Massilia sp. METH4: one gene and its partner. The protein of the gene in region 1 interacts with the protein of each later gene in a pairwise test. Links are inferred from orthologs where the notes say so. Each region holds a gene or a part of one and is shown in the gene's direction. Other genes may lie near its edges.

Evidence for each region.
Region 2: the proteins of acpP (region 1) and ybgC interact in binary tests that used the Escherichia coli proteins (3 or more experiments, as listed by UniProt). The link is inferred for Massilia sp. METH4 from one-to-one orthologs.

What each region holds. Positions count from the first base shown.
Region 1 is NZ_CP146614.1:6,615,201-6,626,414, reverse strand. Bases 2,452-5,401 are described here. They hold acpP (acyl carrier protein), read left to right. Parts: upstream 2,452-3,781; coding sequence 3,782-4,021; downstream 4,022-5,401. Other genes in these bases: fabF (beta-ketoacyl-ACP synthase II), read left to right, coding at 4,062-5,306; fabG (3-oxoacyl-ACP reductase FabG), read left to right, coding at 2,866-3,624; fabD (ACP S-malonyltransferase), read left to right, coding at 2,452-2,849. Also shown: phosphate acyltransferase PlsX, read left to right, coding at 1-659; V6Z91_RS28750 (beta-ketoacyl-ACP synthase III), read left to right, coding at 666-1,652; more of fabD, read left to right, coding at 1,908-2,451; V6Z91_RS28725 (hypothetical protein), read left to right, coding at 5,908-6,366; RNA polymerase sigma factor RpoE, read left to right, coding at 6,436-7,038; V6Z91_RS28715 (sigma-E factor negative regulatory protein), read left to right, coding at 7,140-7,427; V6Z91_RS28710 (DegQ family serine endoprotease), read left to right, coding at 7,653-9,143; V6Z91_RS28705 (glutaredoxin family protein), read left to right, coding at 9,177-9,422; lepA (translation elongation factor 4), read left to right, coding at 9,638-11,214. UniProt on the Escherichia coli protein: Carrier of the growing fatty acid chain in fatty acid biosynthesis.
Region 2 is NZ_CP146614.1:3,686,660-3,697,672, reverse strand. What follows is about bases 3,196-5,944. They hold ybgC (tol-pal system-associated acyl-CoA thioesterase), read left to right. Parts: upstream 3,196-4,240; coding sequence 4,241-4,648; downstream 4,649-5,944. Other genes in these bases: tolA (cell envelope integrity protein TolA), read left to right, coding at 5,930-5,944; V6Z91_RS16175 (ExbD/TolR family protein), read left to right, coding at 5,489-5,926; tolQ (protein TolQ), read left to right, coding at 4,779-5,471; V6Z91_RS16190 (SDR family NAD(P)-dependent oxidoreductase), read left to right, coding at 3,327-4,076. Also shown: V6Z91_RS16210 (PilW family protein), read right to left, coding at 1-294; type IV pilus modification protein PilV, read right to left, coding at 291-824; transcriptional regulator NrdR, read right to left, coding at 1,074-1,541; glyA (serine hydroxymethyltransferase), read right to left, coding at 1,614-2,858; more of tolA, read left to right, coding at 5,945-6,886; Tol-Pal system beta propeller repeat protein TolB, read left to right, coding at 6,895-8,157; peptidoglycan-associated lipoprotein Pal, read left to right, coding at 8,201-8,731; tol-pal system protein YbgF, read left to right, coding at 8,825-9,571; V6Z91_RS16135 (hypothetical protein), read left to right, coding at 10,442-10,915; V6Z91_RS16130 (rhodanese-like domain-containing protein), read right to left, coding at 10,962-11,013.

The sequences.
Region 1 (11,214 bases):
TCTGCGCGATCATGCCGAACCAGAAGGATGGTCCCACCTACGTGATGGACCTGGGTGCCAATGTGGATTGCGAACCGCACCACCTGCACCAGTTCGCCATCATGGGTTCCGTGCTCGTGCACGCCATGGAAGGCATCGCGCGCCCCACCATCGGCCTGTTGAACGTGGGCACCGAGGACATCAAGGGCAACGAGGTGGTCAAGGCCACTTCCGCCCTGCTGCAGGCCGACCACGAGCGCGGCAAGCTCAATTTTTACGGTAACGTGGAAGGCAACGATATCTTCAAGGGCACCACCGATGTCGTCGTGTGCGACGGCTTTGTCGGCAATGTGGCCCTGAAGGCCGTTGAGGGGGTGGCGGGCTTCTTCAAGATGGTGCTCACCGCCGAATTCAAGCGTTCGCCCATAACGATGCTCGGGGCCGTGATCGCCAACAGCGCCCTGAAACGGATCCGCCGGCGGCTCAATCCGGCACGCTACAACGGCGCCAGCCTGCTGGGCTTGCGCGGCCTCGTGTTCAAGAGCCATGGCAGCGCCGAGGTGGAGGCCTATGAATGGGCGATCCGCCGGGCGTATGATGCTGCGAAGAACGACGTGCAACAGCAGCTGGCGGACCTGATCGCCGAACTGATGCCGCGCGAAAACACAACCATTGGATGAGACGGCATGACCCTGTACAGCAAAATCATCGGCACCGGCAGCTATCTGCCGGAACAACGCGTGACGAACCAGGAGCTGGCCGCACAGCTGGCAGCGAAGGGGATCGAAACTTCCGACGAGTGGATCTCCAGCCGCAGCGGTATCTCGGCGCGCCACTACGCGGCGCCTGAGCAGAATTCCTCCGACCTCGCCGTGCTCGCGGCCCAGCGCGCGCTGGACATGGCCCAACTGCAGCCGGACGATATCGACCTGATCATCGTCGCCAGCTCCACGCCCGACTTCTTCGGCAGCTTCCCCAGCACCGCCTGCATCGTGCAGCGCAAGCTGGGCATGACTAACACGAGCGCGGCGGTGGACGTTCAGGCCGTGTGCAGCGGTTTCGTGTACGCGATGGCCTCGGCGGACAGCTTCATCAAGTCCGGCATGCACAAGAACGTGCTGGTGATCGGCGCCGAAGTGTTTTCGCGCATCCTCAATTTCGAGGACCGCACCACCTGCGTGCTGTTCGGCGACGGCGCCGGCGCCGTGGTGATGAGCGCATCGGAAGAGCCGGGCGTGCTGGCCTGCAAGCTGCATGCGGATGGCCGCCATTCCGACATCCTCTCGGTGCCCGGCAATGTGGCCGGCGGTGCGGTCGCCGGCAGCGCCTTCCTGTACATGGATGGCCAGGCCGTGTTCAAGCTGGCCGTCACCGTGCTGGAAAAGGTCGCCCACGAAGCGCTGGACGCGGCCGGCATGTCGAGCAGCCAGATCGACTGGCTGATCCCGCACCAGGCCAATATCCGCATCATGAACGGCACCGCGAAGAAGCTGGGCCTCACTCCGGAAAAGATGGTCGTCACCGTCGACCAGCACGGCAACACCTCCGCCGCGTCGATTCCGCTGGCGCTCGATACCGCCGTGCGCGATGGCCGCGTGAAGAAGGGCGATGTCGTCATGATGGAAGGCGTCGGCGGTGGATTCACGTGGGGGGCCGTCCTGGCGAGGATGTGACTGAACTAGCTTTACCTGCTCGCCAGGACTTGGCGAGGATGTGACTGAACTAGCTTTACCTGCTCGCCAGGACTTGGCGAGGATGTGACTTGCAAGAGCTTTACCTGCTCGCCAGGACTTCGCCCGGATGTAAGCTTTAGGTGGAATGCAAACGGCGGTGTACAATGCGCGCCGTTTTAGAATTAGTGCTCTAGAAGGATGAGTGCGCGCGGATGTGCCGGATGGGCCCATCCGCTTTTCACAACGAGACCACACATGACCCAATTCGCATTTGTATTCCCCGGCCAGGGTTCCCAGGCCGTGGCCATGATGGCCGGCTTCAACGGCAACCCGGTCGTCGAGCAGACGATCGCCGAAGCGTCGGACGCGCTGCAGTTCGATCTCGGCAAGCTGATCGCGGAAGGCCCGAAGGAAGATCTCGACCTCACCACCAACACGCAACCGGTCATGCTGACGGCCGCGGTCGCCGTCTACCGCGCCTGGCTTGCCGCCGGCGGCCCGGTGCCTTCGGTGGTCGCCGGCCACAGCCTGGGTGAATACTCGGCGCTCGTCGCCGCAGGCGTGATCCCGTTCAAGGATGCTGTGCCGCTGGTGCGTTTCCGCGCCCAGGCCATGCAGGAAGCCGTGCCGGTGGGGCAGGGCACGATGGCCGTGGTGCTGGGCCTGTCGGACGATGACGTGCGCGCCGCCTGCGCCGAAGCCGTGGCCGCCGACCCGAGCCAGGTCGTTGAAGCCGTCAACTACAACGCCCCGGCACAAGTCGTGATTGCCGGCCACGCGGCCGGCGTCGACAAGGCATGCGAGATCGCCAAGGCGAAGGGCGCCAAGCGCGCCATGCGGCTGCCGGTCTCGGCACCATTCCATTCGTCGCTGCTGAAACCCGCGTCGGACCGTCTGCGCGAGTACATGGAATCGCTCCATTTCAGCGCGCCACAGATCGATTTGATCAATAACGTCGATGTTGCTGTATTGCATGATCCTGCCAGTATCAAGGATGCGCTGGTGCGCCAGGCTGCGAGCCCGGTGCGCTGGGTCGAAACGATGCAGAAGGTCGCGGCGAGCGGCATCACCCAGGTGGTCGAGTGCGGCCCGGGCAAGGTGTTGATGGGCTTGACCAAGCGCATCGACCCGAACCTGGTGGGCGACGCGATCACCGACCAGGCTTCGCTGGAACGCGTGCTGGCCACGCTGAAATAACAAGAAAGGAATCGCCATGAATCTGTCCAACCAGGTCGCGCTCGTCACGGGCGCATCGCGCGGCATCGGCAAGGCCATCGCACAGGAGCTGGCGCGCCAGGGCGCGAAAGTGATCGGCACGGCCACCACCCAGGCGGGCGCCGAGGCGATCTCGGCTTACCTGGCCGAAATCGGTACCGAGGCAGAAGGTGTGAAAAGCAAGGGGATCGTCCTGGACGTCACCGACGCCGAGCGTTGCGGCGCCGTAATCGATGAAGTCGCCAAGGAGTTCGGCGCCATCGGCATCCTCGTCAACAATGCCGGCATCACGGCCGACCAGCTGGCGATGCGCATGAAGGACGAGGAGTGGGACAAGGTCATCGCCACCAACCTGACTGCCGTGGGCCGGCTCTCCCGCGCGGTCCTGCGCGGCATGATGAAGGCAAAGACTGGGCGTATCATTAATATCACTTCGGTGGTGGCGTCGTCCGGCAACCCGGGCCAGATGAATTACGCGGCCGCCAAGGCCGGCGTCGAAGGCATGTCCCGCGCGCTGGCCCGCGAGATCGGCAGCCGCAACATCACCGTCAACTGCATCGCGCCGGGTTTCATCGACACGGACATGACCCGTGTCCTCGGCGAGGAACAGCACGCGGCACTGCTCACGCAGATCCCGCTGGGCCGCCTGGGCAAGCCGGAAGACATCGCTGCGGCGGTCGTTTTCCTGGCTTCGCCGGGCGGCGCGTACATTACCGGCACCACGCTGCACGTGAACGGCGGCATGTACATGGGGTAAATGAGGAATTAACGCGTTTGCGTAGTTTTAGGTATGCAATCACGTTTTTTAGCAGTGATTTCGGTAAAGCTGAGCACAGAAGCCGAAATTAGTTTTTCAGCGCGCAAACCTGATAAAATGCGCGCTTTCCGTAACATACACACAATGGAGCCATAACATGTCCGATATCGAACAACGCGTTAAGAAGATCGTCGCCGAACAACTGGGCGTCGCCGAAGCCGACATCAAGAACGAATCGTCCTTCGTCGATGACCTGGGCGCCGACTCCCTCGACACCGTTGAACTGGTAATGGCACTGGAAGACGAGTTCGAAATGGAAATCCCTGACGAACAAGCAGAAAAGATCACCACCGTGCAGCAGGCTATCGATTACGCGACGGCCCACGTCAAGGCCTGATCGCAGCATCAGCAGTACAGATCGACTCCAGGAGAATCGCTTGAGTTCCAAAAACCGTCGTGTGGTGGTTACCGGCCTCGGTTGCGTGTCCCCGATCGGCAATACGATTGCCGAAGCGTGGAACGCTATCGTCGAGGGGAAGTCCGGTATCGCCAACATCACCAAGTTTGATGCCAGCGCGTTCTCGACCCGCTTTGCCGGCGAGGTCAAGAACTTCAGCGTCGGGGATTACCTCGACGTCAAGGAAGCCCGCCATATGGATACGTTCATCCATTACGGCATGGCTGCCGGCATCCAGGCGATCCAGGATTCCGGTCTGGTCGTCACCGAAGAGAACGCCGATCGCATCGGCGTGATCATCGGCTCCGGTATCGGCGGCCTGCCGATGATCGAAGAACAGAAGGAAGACTACGACAAGCGCGGTCCGCGCCGTATCTCGCCGTTCTTCGTACCGGCCTCGATCATTAATATGATCTCGGGCAATCTCTCGATCAAATACGGCATGCGCGGTCCCAACCTGGCGATCGTCACTGCCTGCACCACCGGCCTGCACAGCATCGGCGCGGCGGCCCGCCTGATCGAATACGGCGACGCCGACATCATGGTGGCCGGCGGTGCCGAATCCACCGTTTCGCCGCTGGGCCTGGGCGGCTTTGCCTCGGCCCGTGCACTGTCTGCGCGCAACGACGATCCGGCGACGGCTTCGCGCCCGTGGGACAAGGATCGCGACGGCTTCGTGCTGGGCGAAGGCGCCGGCGTGATGGTGCTGGAAGAATACGAACATGCCAAGGCACGCGGCGCCAAGATCTACGCTGAATTGCTGGGCTTCGGCATGAGCGCGGACGCGTATCACATGACCTCGCCGCTGGAAGACGGCAGCGGCGGCGCCAAGTCGGCGATGGCGGCCATGAAGAATGCCGGCATCAACCCCGACCAGGTGCAGTACCTGAATGCGCACGGCACGTCCACGCCGCTGGGCGACGTGGCCGAAGTCACGGGCATCAAGTATGCGTTCGGCGACCATGCCAAGAGCCTGGTGGTGAGCTCGACGAAGTCGATGACGGGCCACTTGCTGGGCGGCGCCGGCGGCCTCGAAGCCGTGTTCACCGTGCTGGCGATTCACCACCAGGTGGCACCGCCCACGATCAACCTGTTCAACCAGGACCCGGCGTGCGACCTGGACTTCTGCGCCAACGTCGCCCGCCCGATGGCCATCCAGTATGCCGTGAAGAACTCGTTCGGCTTCGGCGGAACGAACGGCAGCCTCGTGTTCGGAAAAATGTGAACTTTCCCGGCTCACTCCGGTCATACCGGAGTGAGCGCCCGTGGCCCGGCGGTTGACTGAGCAGTCTTCAGTCAGCCGGCGCGGCCAGCGGTGCCGGCATTCGCTGGCACCCGACAGCCCGGCAAGAGGCCGGCGCTTCCCGATGCATTCCCTAAGCAAGTCGATGCGGTCGCGATTGCAGCTATCAGCGCAGCAAAAGGCACGCAAACGGGCGTCCCCACGGGCACCAATGGACGCACCAATGGGCACACCCACGGGCGCACCAATGGGCAAACCCCCAGGCGCACCAATAAGCGTACCAGGAACTGCGCCAGTAACTTCGCCAATCGCCGCCGCAATAACACAGCAACAACACAGCAATCAAGCAGCACTAACGCAGCAATAACGCAGCAATAACGCAGCACTAACGCAGCAATAACGCAGCAATAACGCAGCAATAAGCGCGGTTACGGGCGCCGCGATGAGCGCAGTAATGGCGCGGCAGCACGTCGTTGTTTCCGTCGTCCCGTTGCGCGCAACGTGTGCGGTACGGCCGTGCGCGGGGCGCATCAGGCCGGTCCGGCGTCGTGTGCACCGGCCGTACTTCGTCGCGGGTCCATCCATGTCGATCGCCATTTCCGCCGTCATTCGTCCGTCGCCCGCGCTGCGCATCGCGCAGGCGGCCCTGTGCCTCGTCGTGTTCGCCTGCGCGGCGTGGCACGGGCCTGGTGTTGCTGGCGCGCTGCTGTTCCTCGCCGGCCTGGCCGGAGCGCTTCCCCTGCGTGGCCCTGTCAAGTTCGCGCGCCTTGATATTTCGGCTGTCGGGCTCATCCGCCTGACGGTATACCACCAGAGGCGTGCACCGTGCGTCGAAGCGGGGCAGGGCGCGCGGCTCCTGCCGGGGTCCACGCTGTGGCCCGGCCTGTTGATGCTGCGCCTGAAAGACGATGCCGGCCGGATGCATTGGCTGGCCGTGCTGCCCGACAGTACCGCGCCCGACGTACGGCGGCGCCTCGCGCTGGCGGCGCGGGCGATCGCCGCCGGCGCGGGCGATGTGAAAAAAAATTCCGCTAACCCCTGAACCAATTACAGCGCCAGCTCTCTATAGCGATATGAGCGTCGGCGCTGCAAGTCACCGAGGGCACAAGGTGTGACGACAGACCGTGAGAGCGATCAGCTGCTGGTCGAGCGAGTCCAGGCAGGTGAGCGGCAGGCATTCGACTTGCTCGTGTCGAAGTATCAGCGCAGGCTGATGCGGCTGGTATCGCGCATCGTGCATGACCCTGCCGAGGCGGAAGACGTCGTGCAGGAAAGCTTCATCAAGGCTTTCCGTGCCCTGCGCCACTTCCGCGGCGATTCCGCCTTCTACACGTGGCTGTACCGGATCGGCATCAACACCGCCAAGAATTACCTGGCCACCGCCGGCCGCCGCGCGAGCACCGGCACCGAAGCCGATGCCGACAACGGCGAGGCGACGGGCGAGGGGGAAGGTCTGCGCGACATCAACACGCCCGAGTCCATGCTGGCGACCAAGCAGATAGCGGAAACGGTCAATGCCGCGATGGATGCGCTACCCCTCGACCTGCGCACGGCGATCCTGCTGCGCGAGATCGAGGGCATGAGTTATGAAGAGATATCGGAAATCATGTCGTGCCCGATCGGAACGGTGCGCAGCCGTATTTTCCGGGCGCGCGAGGTGATCGCCGACAAACTGCGTCCGTTATTGGATATGCCGGTTGACAAACGCTGGTAGGGCTTCGAAACTGCCGGTTCAGGCCGTGTAACGATTGGCGATCGGTCCTTGTCGTGGTTCAATTTTGTCGTTGTTCAATTCTCCGTCAACTGGGACATGTCATGGAAACCCCGACCCGCCTGCAGGAAAACATCTCGGCGATGGTGGACAACGAATTGCCGGAGTCCGAAGTCGAACTCACGCTGGCTGCGCTGTCCGAACCCGAAGGGTTGGCGGCCTGGCGCATCTATCACATCGTGGGCGACGCATTGCGGGTCCACCAGCCGGAAGTGGAGCTGTCCGCCGGTTTTGCCGCGCGCCTTGCCGAACGCCTCGCTGCCGAGGAACTCCCCGGCAGCCCGGGTGCCGACGCGGCACAGCAGGGTTCCGCCACCGCCACCGTTTCCTGACGCTTCCCCCCAGCCACCGGATGCCCGCCACGGGCACTGGCGTCACGTCTCGTAACATCCGGTACCGCGCCGTTACACTCCACGGCGCGAGCGCTACAAATCTCCCCTTGAAATTTGTTATTGTTTGCAACATCTTGTGCGTGCTGCAACTTCAGCTTTTCGCTTACCATACGGCGAAGCCACCGGCTTGTTGCGCCCTGACCCATACCGATAACAGACATTCCTATGACAACCAATATCTCTGCTGGTAATAAAACCCTGTCGGCGCTGCTGGTCAGCGCGGGTATCCTGTTCGCGCCTGCCACGCTGGGCCTCGCTCCCGTGCACGCCGCGCCGGCCACCGCGGCCGTCGCCGGCCTGCCGGATTTCGCCGACATGGTGGACAAGGTCGGTCCCGCCGTCGTGAACATCCGCACCACCGAGCGCCTGAGGATGCGTGAATCCGGCTCGCCGGACGAGGAAGAGATGCAGGAATTCTTCCGCCGCTTCTTCGGCGGGCAGATGCCGACCCCGCGCCAGCAGCCGCGCCGGCAACAGCAGGCGCCGCAGGAGCGCGAGGTGCAGCGCGGCGTCGGTTCCGGCTTCATCATTTCCGCCGACGGCTACGTGCTGACCAATGCGCACGTGGTGGCCGGCGCCGACGAGGTGTACGTCACGCTGACCGACAAGCGCGAATTCAAGGCCAAGGTACTGGGTTCGGACACCCGCACCGACGTGGCCGTGCTGAAGGTCGAAGGGGCCAACCTGCCCGTGTTGAAGATGGGCGACTCCAACAAGATCCGCGTCGGCGAATGGGTCGTCGCGATCGGCTCGCCGTTCAACCTGGAAAACTCGGTCACCGCCGGCATCATCTCGGCCAAGTCGCGCGACACGGGCGAATACCTGCCGTTGATCCAGAGCGACGTGGCGGTCAACCCCGGCAACTCGGGCGGCCCGCTGATCAATATGCGCGGCGAGGTCATCGGCATCAACTCGCAGATCGCCACCTTGAGCGGCGCGTATAACGGCATTTCGTTCGCCGTGCCGATCGACGAGGCGATGCGCGTGGCCGACCAGCTGAAAGCCACCGGCAAGGTGACCCGCGGCCGCATCGGCGTGCAGATCGGCCCGGTTACCCGCGACGTGGCCGAGTCGCTGGGCCTGAAGGACGCCCGCGGCGCCGAAGTATCGATGGTGGAAGAAGGCGGCCCGGCCGCCAAGGCCGGCCTGCGCGCCGGCGACATCGTCATCAAGTTCAACGGCACCGACATCACGGGCTCGAACGACCTGCCGCGCCTGGTCGGCAATACCAAGCCGAACACCCGCGCCACCATCACCGTCTGGCGCCAGGGCAAGGCTGTCGACCTGCCGGTCACCGTGGCCGAACTGGAATCCGACCAGCCCGCGCGCGGCGCACGCGGCGATCGCAACAAGCCCAACACCGAGGGCGCCAGCAACGCGCTGGGGCTGAAGGTGTCCGACCTCTCGGCGGCCGAGAAGAAGGAGCTGGGCGTGCCGGGCGGCGTCAAGGTGGATGCGGCCGAAGGCGTGGCCGGCAGCGCCGGCATCCGGCCGGACGATGTGCTGCTGCAGCTGAACAATACGCTGATCACCGATGCCAAGCAGTTCGCCGCGCTGGTGTCGAAGCTCGATCCGAAGCGCAATGCCGTGGTGCTGGTGCGCCGCGGCGACGTGGCGCGCTTCCTGACGCTGCGTCCGGCGCCGGCCGGCAAGTGATCGTCGGGGCGGCTTCGGCCGCCCCGCCTTGCGATGCGCTTCATCCTGTATTCCCGCAGCTACTGCCACCTGTGCCAGGACATGCTCGACGCCTTGCTGGCCTTGCGCACGCCGGAGCGGCCGTTCACCGTCGATGTGATCGACGTGGACGCCGATCCTGCGCTGGTGGCCCGCTACGACGAGCTCGTGCCAGTGCTCTGCCTCGGCGAGGAACAGCTGTGCCATTACTTCCTCGACGCGCCAAAGGTCATGGCTGCGCTCGGTGATAACAGCCGATAACGATCTTTTAAGCCTCCCGCCTCGCCCGGTACGTCAGAATTCGGGCTTTCCACTCTGAAATCCGGTAAAATGCGAGGGGTTTTTCCTTGCACGTTTTCTCGAAAGGCGCTCGGCAGGGCTTTCCCGCCCCGAGCGCTTTTTGCATTGGCTCGCATTGACCGAGTGTTTTGCTGCCTCCACGCCGTTTTTATCGCTGTTTTACGCCGTTTTACTAAATGAACAACATTCGCAATTTTTCCATCATCGCCCATATCGACCATGGCAAATCCACGCTGGCGGACCGCATCATCCAGTTGTGCGGCGGCCTGTCGGACCGCGAGATGGAAGCCCAGGTGCTCGATTCGATGGACCTCGAGCGCGAACGCGGCATCACCATCAAGGCCCAGACGGCGGCGCTGAAATACAAGGCGCGCAATGGCGAAATCTACAACCTGAACCTGATCGACACACCGGGCCACGTCGACTTCTCGTATGAAGTGTCGCGCTCGCTGTCGGCCTGCGAAGGCGCGCTGCTGGTCGTCGACGCCTCGCAGGGCGTCGAGGCGCAGACGGTGGCCAACTGCTACACGGCGCTCGACCTGGGTGTGGAAGTGGTGCCCGTGCTGAACAAGATCGACCTGCCGAACGCCGATCCGCCGTCGGCAATTGCCGAGATCGAGGACGTGATCGGCATCGAAGCCGGCGACGCCGTGCAGTGCTCCGCCAAGACGGGCCTGGGCGTCGAGGACGTGCTCGAATCGATCATCGCCAAGGTGCCGCCGCCGAAGGGCGACCCGACCGCGCCGCTGCAGGCGCTGATCATCGACTCGTGGTATGACGCCTACGTGGGCGTGGTGATGCTGGTGCGCGTCGTCAACGGTACCCTGCGTCCGAAGGAAAAGATCCGCCTGATGGCCACCGATTCCGTGCAGCTGGTCGAAGACCTCGGCATCTTCTCGCCGCGCTCGATCTCGCTGCCCGAGCTGTCGGCGGGCCAGGTGGGCTTCGTGATCGCCGGCATCAAGGAATTGAAGGTGGCCCGCGTGGGCGACACGATCACCACGGCGGTCAAGCCGGCCGAAGCGCCGCTGCCCGGCTTCAAGGAAGTGCAGCCGCAAGTGTTCGCCGGCCTGTTCCCCGTGGAAGCGAACCAGTACGACGCGCTGCGCGACTCGCTGGAAAAGCTGAAGCTGAACGATGCCGCGCTGATGTACGAACCGGAAGTGTCGCAGGCGCTGGGCTTCGGCTTCCGCTGCGGTTTCCTGGGTCTTCTGCACATGGAAATCGTGCAGGAACGCCTGGAGCGCGAGTTCGACATGGACCTGATCACCACGGCACCGACCGTGGTGTATGAAGTCGAACAGCGCGACGGCACCACGATCAACGTGGATAACCCGTCGCGCATGCCCGACCCGTCGCACATCAACGAAGTGCGCGAGCCCATCGTCACCGTCAACCTGTACATGCCGCAGGAGTATGTCGGTTCCGTGATCACGCTGTGCATCGCCAAGCGCGGTATCCAGATGGACATGGCTTACCACGGCCGCCAGGTGAAGCTCGTGTACGAGATGCCGATGGCCGAGATCGTGCTGGACTTCTTCGACAAGCTCAAATCCACCTCGCGCGGCTATGCGTCGATGGATTACGAGTTCAAGGAATACCGTGCCGCCGACGTGGTGAAGGTCGACATGCTGATCAACAGCGAGAAGGTCGACGCGCTGGCCATCATCGTGCACCGCGCCAATGCGCCGTACCGCGGCCGCCAGGTGGCGGCGAAGATGCGCGAACTGATCCCACGGCAGATGTTCGACGT
Region 2 (11,013 bases), 2.9 Mb from region 1 along the record:
GGCCGCCATGCGCGGCAATGTGCGGTTGTCGAGCCCGGCGATGGCGGCATCGCCGTCGGGCGGCGGTGTGCCCGCATCGAGGTCAGTCCAGGCGGCCTGGCGCAGCGCCTGCCCGACCAGCTCCAGCGCATAGCGCCCGCCATCGTCGATCCGGGCGCTGGCCGCATGCTGCGCGAAGTCGCCGTTGGCGACCAGCAGCATCGCCGCCGCCGCCAGCGCGACGACGAGCCCAAGCCCCAATGCGACCAGCATCTCGGCAAGGCCGATGCCGCCCTGGCGGCCTGGCGCCCTCATTGCCCCACCCCGGCCACCGTGACAGCCACGCCCGGTGTTTCGCGGCGCTCCGGCGTGCCGTCCGCCCGCTTGCCGCGCCAACCGATCTTGACGACGACGGGGTCGCCCGGCGCGCCGCTGCATTCCCAGCGCATGCGGCCTGCTTCGTATAGCTGCGCATCGCGGCATACCCGTGCCCGCCCGGCAGGCAACTGCGTGCGGACCTGCCTTTGCAGTTCGTGGATATCGGCTTGCGCCACTTGGGCCGGGTTGCAGGAATCGGCCGTACAGGGGTTGTCCAGCGCGGCCGGACCTGTTGCAGCCTGCGCGTCGTAGTCGACGTCGAGGTAAAAGACCGGCACCTGCCCGGCATTGGCGCGCATGCGGTCGGCCATTGCCACGGCGATCTGCAATGCCGCGGAAAGCAGCGCCGATTCGTGCCGCGCGCGCATCGCATGCAATTGCATCGCCATGCCGCCCACCAGGCCCAAGGCCAGCACGAAGACGGCGACCAGCACTTCCATCAAGGCGAACCCGGCAACATGGCGCATCGGCAACCTCCCCCCATCGACATTGCCGTACAAGTTAGCCGGCAGCGGCGCGGGGCGGTTGTGGCTGCTCAAGCTCGAGCGGCTTAGCTCAACAATTTCCGTGGAGACTTGCGCCAGCGCAGGAAACGCAGTCAAAAGCGACCACGTCCGAGGTGAAAGATGATAGTGACGGGCTGCGACGCCCCCGGCGGCGTTGCCGCGCCGGCTGTGCGGCACTACTCCTGCCGCGCCGGCTGTGCGGCGTTACTTCTAGTCCTGCCGCTTACGCTCCTGGCCGGCTTCCTCGATCGCATCCTGGAATTCGGCCAGGTCCTCGAAATTCTTGTAGACGGAGGCGAAGCGGATATACGCAACCTTGTCGAGCCGCTTCAGCTCGGCCATCACCAGCTCGCCGATGTAATTCGAATCGACTTCGCGCTTGCCGCTGGTGAGCAGTTTTTCCTCGATCGCCTTTACCGCGTCGTCGACCGCGGCGGCGGCCACCGGCCGCTTGCGCAGCGCGAGCATCAGGCTGCCGCGCAATTTTGCTTCGGAGTACTCCATCCGGCTGCCGTTCTTTTTGACCACGAACGGCATCGAAAGTTCAATCCGCTCGTACGTGGTGAAACGCTTGTCGCACCTGCCGCAGCGCCGCCGGCGCTTGATCGCATCCCCCTCCTCCGATACGCGCGTATCGAGGACGTGGATTTCATCATGCTGGCAGAACGGACATTTCATGTGGTGATGGAATGAGGATGAAAAAAGCGCCGGGCTTTGCAGCCCGGCGCCCCGATAGTAGCAATGTGCCGATTACGCGTAAACCGGGAACTTGTCGGCCAGGACCTTCACGGCGGCCTTCACGCGTTCGATCGTGGCGGCGTCATGCGGGTTGTCCAGCACGTCGGCGATCAGGTTGCCGACCTCTTCGGCCTCGGCTTCCTTGAAGCCGCGGGTGGTCATCGCCGGGCTGCCCAGGCGGATGCCGGAGGTGACGAACGGCTTTTGCGGGTCGTTCGGAATGCCGTTCTTGTTGCAGGTGATGTGGGCCGAACCCAGGATCGCCTCGGCTTCCTTGCCGGTCAGGTTCTTGGCGCGCAGGTCCACCAGGAACACGTGCGACTCGGTGCCGCCGGAGACGATGCGCAGGCCGCGCTTGATCAGCGTCTTGGCCAGCACGTCGGCGTTCTTGACCACCTGCTGCTGGTAGGCCTTGAACTCATCGGACAGCGCTTCCTTGAACGCCACCGCCTTGCCTGCGATTACGTGCATCAGCGGGCCGCCCTGGATGCCGGGGAAGATCGCCGAGTTGATGATCTTCTCGTGCTCGGCCTTCATCAGGATGATGCCGCCGCGCGGGCCGCGCAGCGACTTGTGCGTGGTGGACGTGACGAAGTCGGCGTGCGGCACCGGGTTCGGGTACAGGCCGGCGGCGATCAGGCCGGCGTAGTGGGCCATGTCGACCATGAAGTAGGCGCCGACGGCCTTGGCCACGGCGGCGAAGCGTTCGAAGTCGATCTTCTTCGAGAAGGCCGAGGCGCCGGCGATGATCAGCTTCGGCTTGTGCTCGTTGGCCAGCTTTTCCATGGCGGCGTAGTCGATGTCTTCCTCGGCGGTCAGGCCGTAGGACACCACGTTGAACCACTTGCCGGACATGTTCAGGCCCATGCCGTGCGTCAGGTGGCCGCCTTCGGCCAGCGACATGCCCATGATCGTGTCGCCCGGCTTGAGCACGGCGAAGAACACGCCCTGGTTCGCCTGCGAACCGGAGTTCGGCTGCACGTTGGCGGCTTCCGCGCCGAACAGCTGCTTGACGCGGTCGATCGCCAGCTGTTCCACCACGTCCACGTATTCGCAACCGCCGTAGTAGCGCTTGCCCGGATAGCCTTCCGCGTATTTATTCGTCAGTTGCGAGCCCTGCGCTTCCATCACGGCCGGCGAGGTGTAGTTCTCCGACGCGATCAGCTCGATGTGGTCGTGCTGGCGCTTGTTCTCGCTCTGGATGGCGCCGAACAGTTCCGGGTCGATGGAGGCGAGGGTGTGATCTTTTGCGAACATGAAATAACTCCGATTAGGACTGGCAGATAGGATCGAATGACGCGGGCCGGGTGGCCAAAGGCAGCCCGGTCGCGCGTGCATCCGCGCGATTCCATCGAGGCTGCCCAGGCGAACGGCGTTGAGACATCCCACGTTCCCCGGTGGATACCCACCTTTCGCGTATTTGCCGACGATCATGCCGACGGCATTGCCGCTTTTCGCCAGTTACGTGAGACATAAATGGAGCCGAGATTGTATGTGATGTGCAGAGTCTGGGCAAGGAAACAGCTTGCCGTTCTCAAGACGACGGCGTTGGTAGCGCGACCACAACACTGTCGTTTCGGCTACAATCTTTGGGTTTGCCGGCTTCGATGCCTCTACCTTGTTTAACCCCAACGGCAGAAGCCGGGATCAGACCCAAAAGGGTCTGGCCCCAGAATTTGCTTCTGGGTTAAATTTCCGCGCAACCGCACTTTGGGAAAAACGTCCATGATCGTCTTCATCACCGGCGCAACCGCCGGCTTCGGCGCCGCGATGGCGCGCATCTTCGCCACGAATGGCCACCGCGTGCTGATCGCCGGCCGCCGCGCCGACCGGCTGGAAGCGCTGGCCGGCGAACTCGGCCCCAACGTGCGCACCGTGCCGCTGGATGTGACCGACAAGGCCGGCATCCACGCCGCGCTCCAGGCGCTGCCCGCGGGCTGGCGCGAGATCGACGTGCTGGTCAACAACGCCGGCCTCGCCCTCGGCATCAAGCCGGCGCACGAGGCGCAGCTGGAAGACTGGGAAACGATGATCGCGACCAATTGCACGGGCCTGGTGACGATGACCCGCGCCGTGCTGCCGGGCATGGTGGAACGCAATAGCGGCCTGATCATCAACATCGGCTCCGTGGCCGGCCGCTTCCCCTACCCGGGCGGGAATGTGTATGGCGCCACCAAGGCCTTCGTCGACCAGTTCACGCTGAACCTGCGCGCGGACCTCGTCGGCACGGGCGTGCGCGCGACCAATATCGCGCCGGGCCTGTGCGGCGGCACGGAGTTCTCGAACGTGCGCCTGAAGGGCGACGATGCGGCGGCCGCCAAGGTTTATGAAGGCACCACGCCGCTGACGGCGGACGATATCGCTGCCACCGCGTACTGGATCGCCACCCTGCCGCCGCATGTGAACATCAACATGATCGAGATGATGCCGACCTGCCAGGCCGCCGGGCCGCTGGCGATCAAGCGTGCGTCGTAAGAAATTACCGACGCGAAAGATTCGTAAGCGAATGTTACAAGTATTGGTCGGGCGCGGCGAATTTGTTTAACTGATCAGCTTGACATACCGTCAGCAAACTTTTAGCAACGTTTCATGCCAAATGGCGTAGAATGTTGCCCAATAACACTTGTAGCAATCTCACCATGTCTTCAGAGTTCACCTGGGAAGTCCGTGTCTATTACGAGGACACGGACGCGGGCGGCATCGTCTATTACGCCAATTACCTGAAGTTCTTTGAACGCGCCCGTACCGAATGGCTGCGCGCGATCGGTATCGGCCAGCAGGTGCTGCTGGAAGAGCACGATGCCATGTTCGTGGTGAAGAATGTCAGCGCGGACTATCATGCGCCGGCCAAACTGGACGATGCTCTATCATTAACACTAGTTATCGAGAAGCTTGGCCGCGCCTCCGTCGTGTTCCGGCAGCAGGCGTGGCGCGGCACGACCCTGCTCAACACGGCCCACGTGAAGGTGGGCTGCGTCGACTCGGCGTTGAGGCCGCGCGCGGTGCCCGATGCCGCGGCCGAACGCATGCGCGCCTATGTGGCGTGAACGGCGCCCGGGCAGGAGTCCGTTACAGTGCGCATTACCGTGCAAATTACCGTGCAATTGCACATCGCCTCACAGCGCCGAGAAGCAGCTTGAGCCTTTGCTAGTCGTTACCATTCTAACTAATTTATAAATGAACGGTTCCCAAGATCTTTCCTTCATCGCCCTCATCTCCAATGCGCACCTGATCGTGCAGCTGATCATGGCGCTGCTGCTCGGCCTGTCCATCGTCAGCTGGACCTACATCTTCAAGAAATGGTTCGACGTGCGCGCCGCGCGCCGCCTGACGATCGACTTCGAAAAAACGTTCTGGGCCGGCGGCAACCTGCACCAGCTGTACCAGGCCGCCGGCAGCAACCGCGCCAACAACGGCGCGCTGTCGCGCATCTTCGAGGCGGGCATGGGTGAGTTCATCAAGGGCAAGCAGGCCGCCACCGCGGCCCGCGAGGCGCTGGACGTGGGTGCGATCCTGGATGGTGCCCGCCGCGCGATGCGGGCGGCGTTCCAGCGCGAGATGGACGTGCTCGAGTCGCACCTGGCCTTCCTGGCTTCGGTCGGTTCCGTGTCGCCGTACATCGGCCTGCTGGGCACCGTGTGGGGCATCATGAATGCGTTCCGCGGCCTGGCCAATGTGCAGCAGGCCACCCTGTCGGCCGTGGCGCCCGGCATCGCCGAGGCACTGATCGCCACCGCGATCGGCCTGTTCGCGGCGATCCCGGCCGTGGTTGCCTACAACCGCTTCTCGCATGACATCGACCGCCTGGCGATCCGCTTCGAAAGCTTCGTCGAGGAGTTCTCCAACATCCTGCAGCGCCAGTCGCGTTAACCGGGAAAGGAGCCAACATGGCATCGTCCTTCAACAGCAGCATGCGCGGCGGCCGCGGCCGCAAGCTGAAATCCGAGATCAACGTCGTGCCCTACATCGACGTGATGCTCTGCCTGCTGATCATCTTCATGGTGATGCCGAGCTCGAACAACCCGAGCTCGATCGACCTGCCGCACGCGGAAAAGGCGGTGCGCCCGCCGGACGCCTATATCCAGGTCACCATCAAGCCCAACGGTGCGCTGTCGATCGGCATCGCGGGCAAGAATGCCGATGCGCCCGAAACGGCGCCGAACCGCGATGCCCTGGTGCGCAAGCTGGAAGCGCTGCACGAGGACAACCCCGACTATCCGGTGCTGATCGCGGGCGACAAGGAAAGCAAGTACGACGATGTGATCCAGCTGATTTCCGAAGCGAAGAAGATGGGCATCACCCGCGTTGGTCTGGCAACGAAGTAAGGCATGGCGACAATTGAAGCGAACACGGGCGGCCCGTATCGGGTACCCCGGCATGACAGTGGCTGGCGTGCCTTCGGGCTCGCCCTGGCCACGCACGCGCTGCTGTTCCTGTTCCTGTGGGGCGGCATCAATTGGCAAAGCTCCGAACCCGTGGCCGTGGAAGCGGAGGTATGGGACCTGACGACGCAGCAGGCCGCCCCGCCGCCGCCGCCCACGCCGGAACCCGAGCCGCAGCCCGAACCCGAACCGGCGCCGCCCCCGCCTGCCCCGGCGCCGGCCCCGCCGCCGCCGCGGGAGGTGACGCCGCCCAAGCCCGATCCGGAGATCGCGCTGCGCAAGGAACGCGAGAAGAAGCGCGAAGAGGAAAAGCGCATCGCGGCCGAGAAGGAAGAAAAACGCAAGCAGAAGCTCGAGGATGAGCGCAAGCTCGCCGACCAGAAGAAGAAGGAAGACGAGAAGAAAAAGCGCGAGGAAGAGCAGCGCCTGGCCGAACAGAAGGAAAAAGCCGACAAGAAGGCCGAAGAGGACAAGAAGAAGAAAGAGCTGGCGGCCAAGAAAGCTGCGGAAAAGAGGGATGCCGAACGCATCGCCAAGATCCGCGAAGAGGAAATTCGCCGGCTCACAGGCGCGGCGGGCGGCACCAGCAGCGGCACGGCCGAGAAATCGACCGCGCCACGGATGGACAGCGGCTACAAGGCCGCGATCGCGGCCAGGATCAAGAGCAATATCAGCTACGCGGGCAGCCAGGACGTTCCCGGCAACCCGAGTGCCGAGTTCAGGATTACGCAATTGCCGACTGGGGAAATCGTTTCGGTCCGAAAGATCAAGAGCAGCGGAATTCCCGCCTACGATGCCGCCGTGGAGAACGCGATTAGTAAATCGTCGCCTCTGCCCAAAAAGAAAGACGGCACGGTGGAACGGGAAATCACCGCGGCATTCAATTTGAAAGACTTGCCTTGACGCGAACTATGAAAAAACTTACTTCCGTGTTCCTTACCGCTGGCATGCTGGCCAGCCTGACCGCCCAGGCGCAATTGCGCGTGGAAATCTCGGGTGTCGGCAGCAACCAGATCCCCGTGGCGGTCGCCGCCTTCGTGGACGAAGGCCAATCGCCGACGCAGATCTCGAAGGTCATCAAGACCGACCTGGAGCGCAGTGGCGCCTTCAAGGTGATCGACGCCGGCACGATCAGCGACGTGAACAATGTCGACGCGGCATCCTACAAGGCACGCGGCGCGGATGCCCTGGTCGTTGGCACCGTGCAGAAGCAGCCGAACGGCACGTACGACGTGCGCTACAAGCTGATGTCCACGATCCAGAACACGAAGATCTCGCAGCTGGACCAGCAGGCGCCGGCGCAATTCACGCGCCTGTCGGCGCACAAGATCGCCGACGACGTGTACGAAAAACTGACCGGCGTGCGCGGCATCTTCGCCACCCGCATCGCCTACGTGACGCAGCAGGGCCGCTCCTACCGCCTTGAGGTGGCCGACGCCGACGGCGAGAACGTGCAGCTGGCGCTGTCGTCGAACGAGCCGATCATTTCACCGTCGTGGTCGCCGGACGGCACCAAGGTGGCCTACGTGTCGTTCGAGCAGAAGAAGCCGGTGATCTACGTGCAGAACCTGATCACGCGCCAGCGCACCGTGATCGCCAATGAACGCGGCAGCAACTCGGCGCCATCCTGGTCGCCGGACGGCAGCCGCATCGCGCTGGCGCTGTCGAAGACGGGCAACACGCAGGTCTACCTCGCCAACAGTACCGGCGGCGGCCTGCGCCGGCTGACCAACAGCAGCGGCATCGATACCGAGCCGCAGTTCTCGGCGGACGGCCAGTCGATCTACTTCACCAGCGACCGCAGCGGCGGCCCGCAGATCTACCGCATGAGCGTGAACGGCGGCGATGCCCAGCGCGTGACGTTCAACGGCAGCTACAACATCAGCCCGCGTATTTCCTCCGATGGAAAATCGCTGGCCTATATTTCCCGGCGCAACGGCAACTTCCAGCTCTATGTATTGGATCTGGCAAGCGGCCAGGAGCAACGTTTGTCGGACAACACCAACGACCAGGCCCCCAGCTTCGCTCCGAACGGCAAGTACATCCTGTACTCGACCGAATCGGGCGGGCGCAAGGCCCTGGCGGTGGTGTCGGTGGACGGCCGGGTCAAGCAACGCCTGACCATTCAGGCCGGAGCAATCAAGGAGCCCACCTGGGGTCCTTTCATGAAGTAAAAACAGGCAGTAAAGACCTTTCACAACGACCAGGAGAATCAACATGCGTAACGTAAAAAGCATCGCCTTCATCATCAGCAGCGCCGCCCTGCTGGCAGCTTGCTCGAGCCCCGTCAAGGTTTCCGAGCCGGCACCCGTAGTGGAAAGCAAGCCGGCCGAAGCGCCTGCGCAAGCTGACACCACCCGTTCCGTGGCCCCGGTGGAAACCAAGTCGATCGACCCGCTGGACGATCCGCAAGGCGTGCTGGCACAGCGCAGCGTGTACTTCGACTTCGACAGCTATGTCGTGCGCGAAGACGGCAAGCCGGTCGTGACCAACCACTCCGACTACCTGACCAAGAACACCAGCCGCAACATCCTGATCCAGGGTAACACCGACGAACGCGGCGGCGCGGAATACAACCTCGCCCTGGGCCAGAAGCGCGCCGAAGCCGTGAAGCGCGCGATGGTGGCACTGGGCGTGAACGAAGGCCAGATCGAAGCCGTTTCGCTGGGCAAGGAAAAGCCGAAGGCACAGGGCAGCAACGAAGAGGCATGGGCACAGAACCGTCGTGCCGACATCGTCTACAAGTAATCGACGGCCTCCGGCCTGACATTCGTACTGACGGGGCAGCGCGCAGCGTTATACTGCGCGCTGCCCCGTTTTTTCATTGAGAGCGTTTACAACATGATCAAATTCACCAAGACGGCTGTTGCGCTGGCCATTGCCACGCTGTCCCTGCATGCCAGCGCCGGCGTATTCGACGACGACGAGGCACGCCGCGCGATCCTCGACCTGCGCGCCAAGGTGGAAGCGCTGACGAAGGAGCTCAACTCCCGTCTCGACACGAAGGCCGAGAAGACCTCCACGCTGGACCTGATCGCCCAGCACGACCAGACGATGCAGGAAATCGCGCGCCTGCGCGGCCAGGTCGAAGTACTGCAGAACGAGATTGAAGTGACAGGTAAGCGCCAGAAGGACCTGTACGCCGACCTCGACAAGCGCCTGCGCGCCCTCGAGCCGCGCCAGGTGGAAATCGACGGCCAGACGGCTTCGGTGGAGCAGTCCGAGCAGAACGCCTACGACGCCGCCATGCAGCTGTTCAAGGAGCAGAACTACGAAGGTGCAGCCACGGCGCTTCAGAACTTCGTGCGCCGCTATCCAGGCTCGCCCTATGCGGCCAATGCGCAGTACATGCTCGGCAACGCCCACTACCTGCAACGCGACTGCAAGGCCGCCATCGTGGCGCAGCAGGCCGTGGTGAAGAACTACCCGGACAGCCCGAAGGCCGCCGATGCCATGCTGAACATCGCCAGCTGCCAGGCCGAGCTGAAAGCCGTCAACAACGCAAAGAAGACGTTGAACGACCTGATCAAGAACTACCCGAACACGGCCGCCGCACGCACCGCCAAGGAGCGCCTGGGGGGCAAGTAACGCGGGTGGCGGATGGCCCGGTCGAAGTTTGCACAATTCGATGCTCCCAAGCATTTGACAGGCACGGTTGGGCTGTCCTATAATCCCGCTTCTTTCGCAGCGGGTCGTTAGCTCAGTTGGTAGAGCAGCGGACTTTTAATCCGTTGGTCGCAGGTTCGAGCCCCGCACGGCCTACCACTCGAAAGAAGCAGTTGGTATACTAGTAGTTGTAGCAACGCAGTAACAGTTTTGCAGAGGGTCGTTAGCTCAGTTGGTAGAGCAGCGGACTTTTAATCCGTTGGTCGCAGGTTCGAGCCCCGCACGGCCTACCACTCGCAAAATTGAGATTGCTGGTTTTACCTTGGGTCGTTAGCTCAGCTGGTAGAGCAGCGGACTTTTAATCCGTTGGTCGCAGGTTCGAATCCCGCACGGCCTACCAAGATTCATCAAGAAAGCCCACGAACTTAGATTCGTGGGCTTTTTTGTTTCCACCTCGCTTGCAGACTGCCAGAGATCAACAACTGCGGCATACGTAAGTTTTTCGCGTCTCTCGGCAGGACAGCAAAACACCGTATTCGCGGCCATCGTTAGCGCCGCCGGCAAGTCTAACCCTTCAGTGACTCGGGCCATCGCACGGCTTTCATATGCAGGACGGGGTCTTGTTGTTCTCTCTCTCGCTCTGTCGGTTTATAACGTCGCGAACTCTACGGACAGAGTGCTGGCCTTGAGGAAGGAAGCCACGGTCACTGGTGCGAGCGTAGCGGGCGGAATTACCGGTGGCGTCTTAGCAGGGTTGGCCTGCGGCCCCGGCGCACCGGTCTGCGTGACCGTAGGGGCCTTTGTTGGCGGCGCGCTGGCAGCATTCGGCGCAGGCTTCATGTGGTAGAAGACATGACCATGAGGGGCACATCGGAAATTTCCACACACCCGCTGCCAGAGGCATCGGATGACACCACCCCATTCAGCGAGATATGTCTGAACGGGGCAAGAACCGGAAAATTGGTCGAAGGCGCTTTTCTGGAAGCGGCATTCACCTGCAATGATGTGTTCCTCATTTTCCTTACCGATGGCATTCCGCACGAAGAGACTCTGCGGATATATCTGCTCGATCGTGCTGCGAACATCCTCGACTGGGCCAGGCTGGGTGCCATGTACTCAACCGGTCATCTTTCGGGCCTCCAACCCATCCAGCCCGACACAGTGCGCTTTCGTTTTTTTGGTGATACGGACTGGGTGCTGACGGTCCTCCCTGCGCAAGTTTTTGCATGGCCGGTACTGTTCGACCCGCCTGGCGTGAAAAGACCCTTCGGTTTTACCCGACGGTTCCACCTGACCGGCAAGCCACGACCGGAAGCGCGCGAGTAGGAGCCATATCGATTCGGCATGGCGTCAACAGGATATTCCACACCCTTCACGTGCAGCCGGTACCACCGGCGGCCGCTTGATAACCAGCCCCGCTCCAC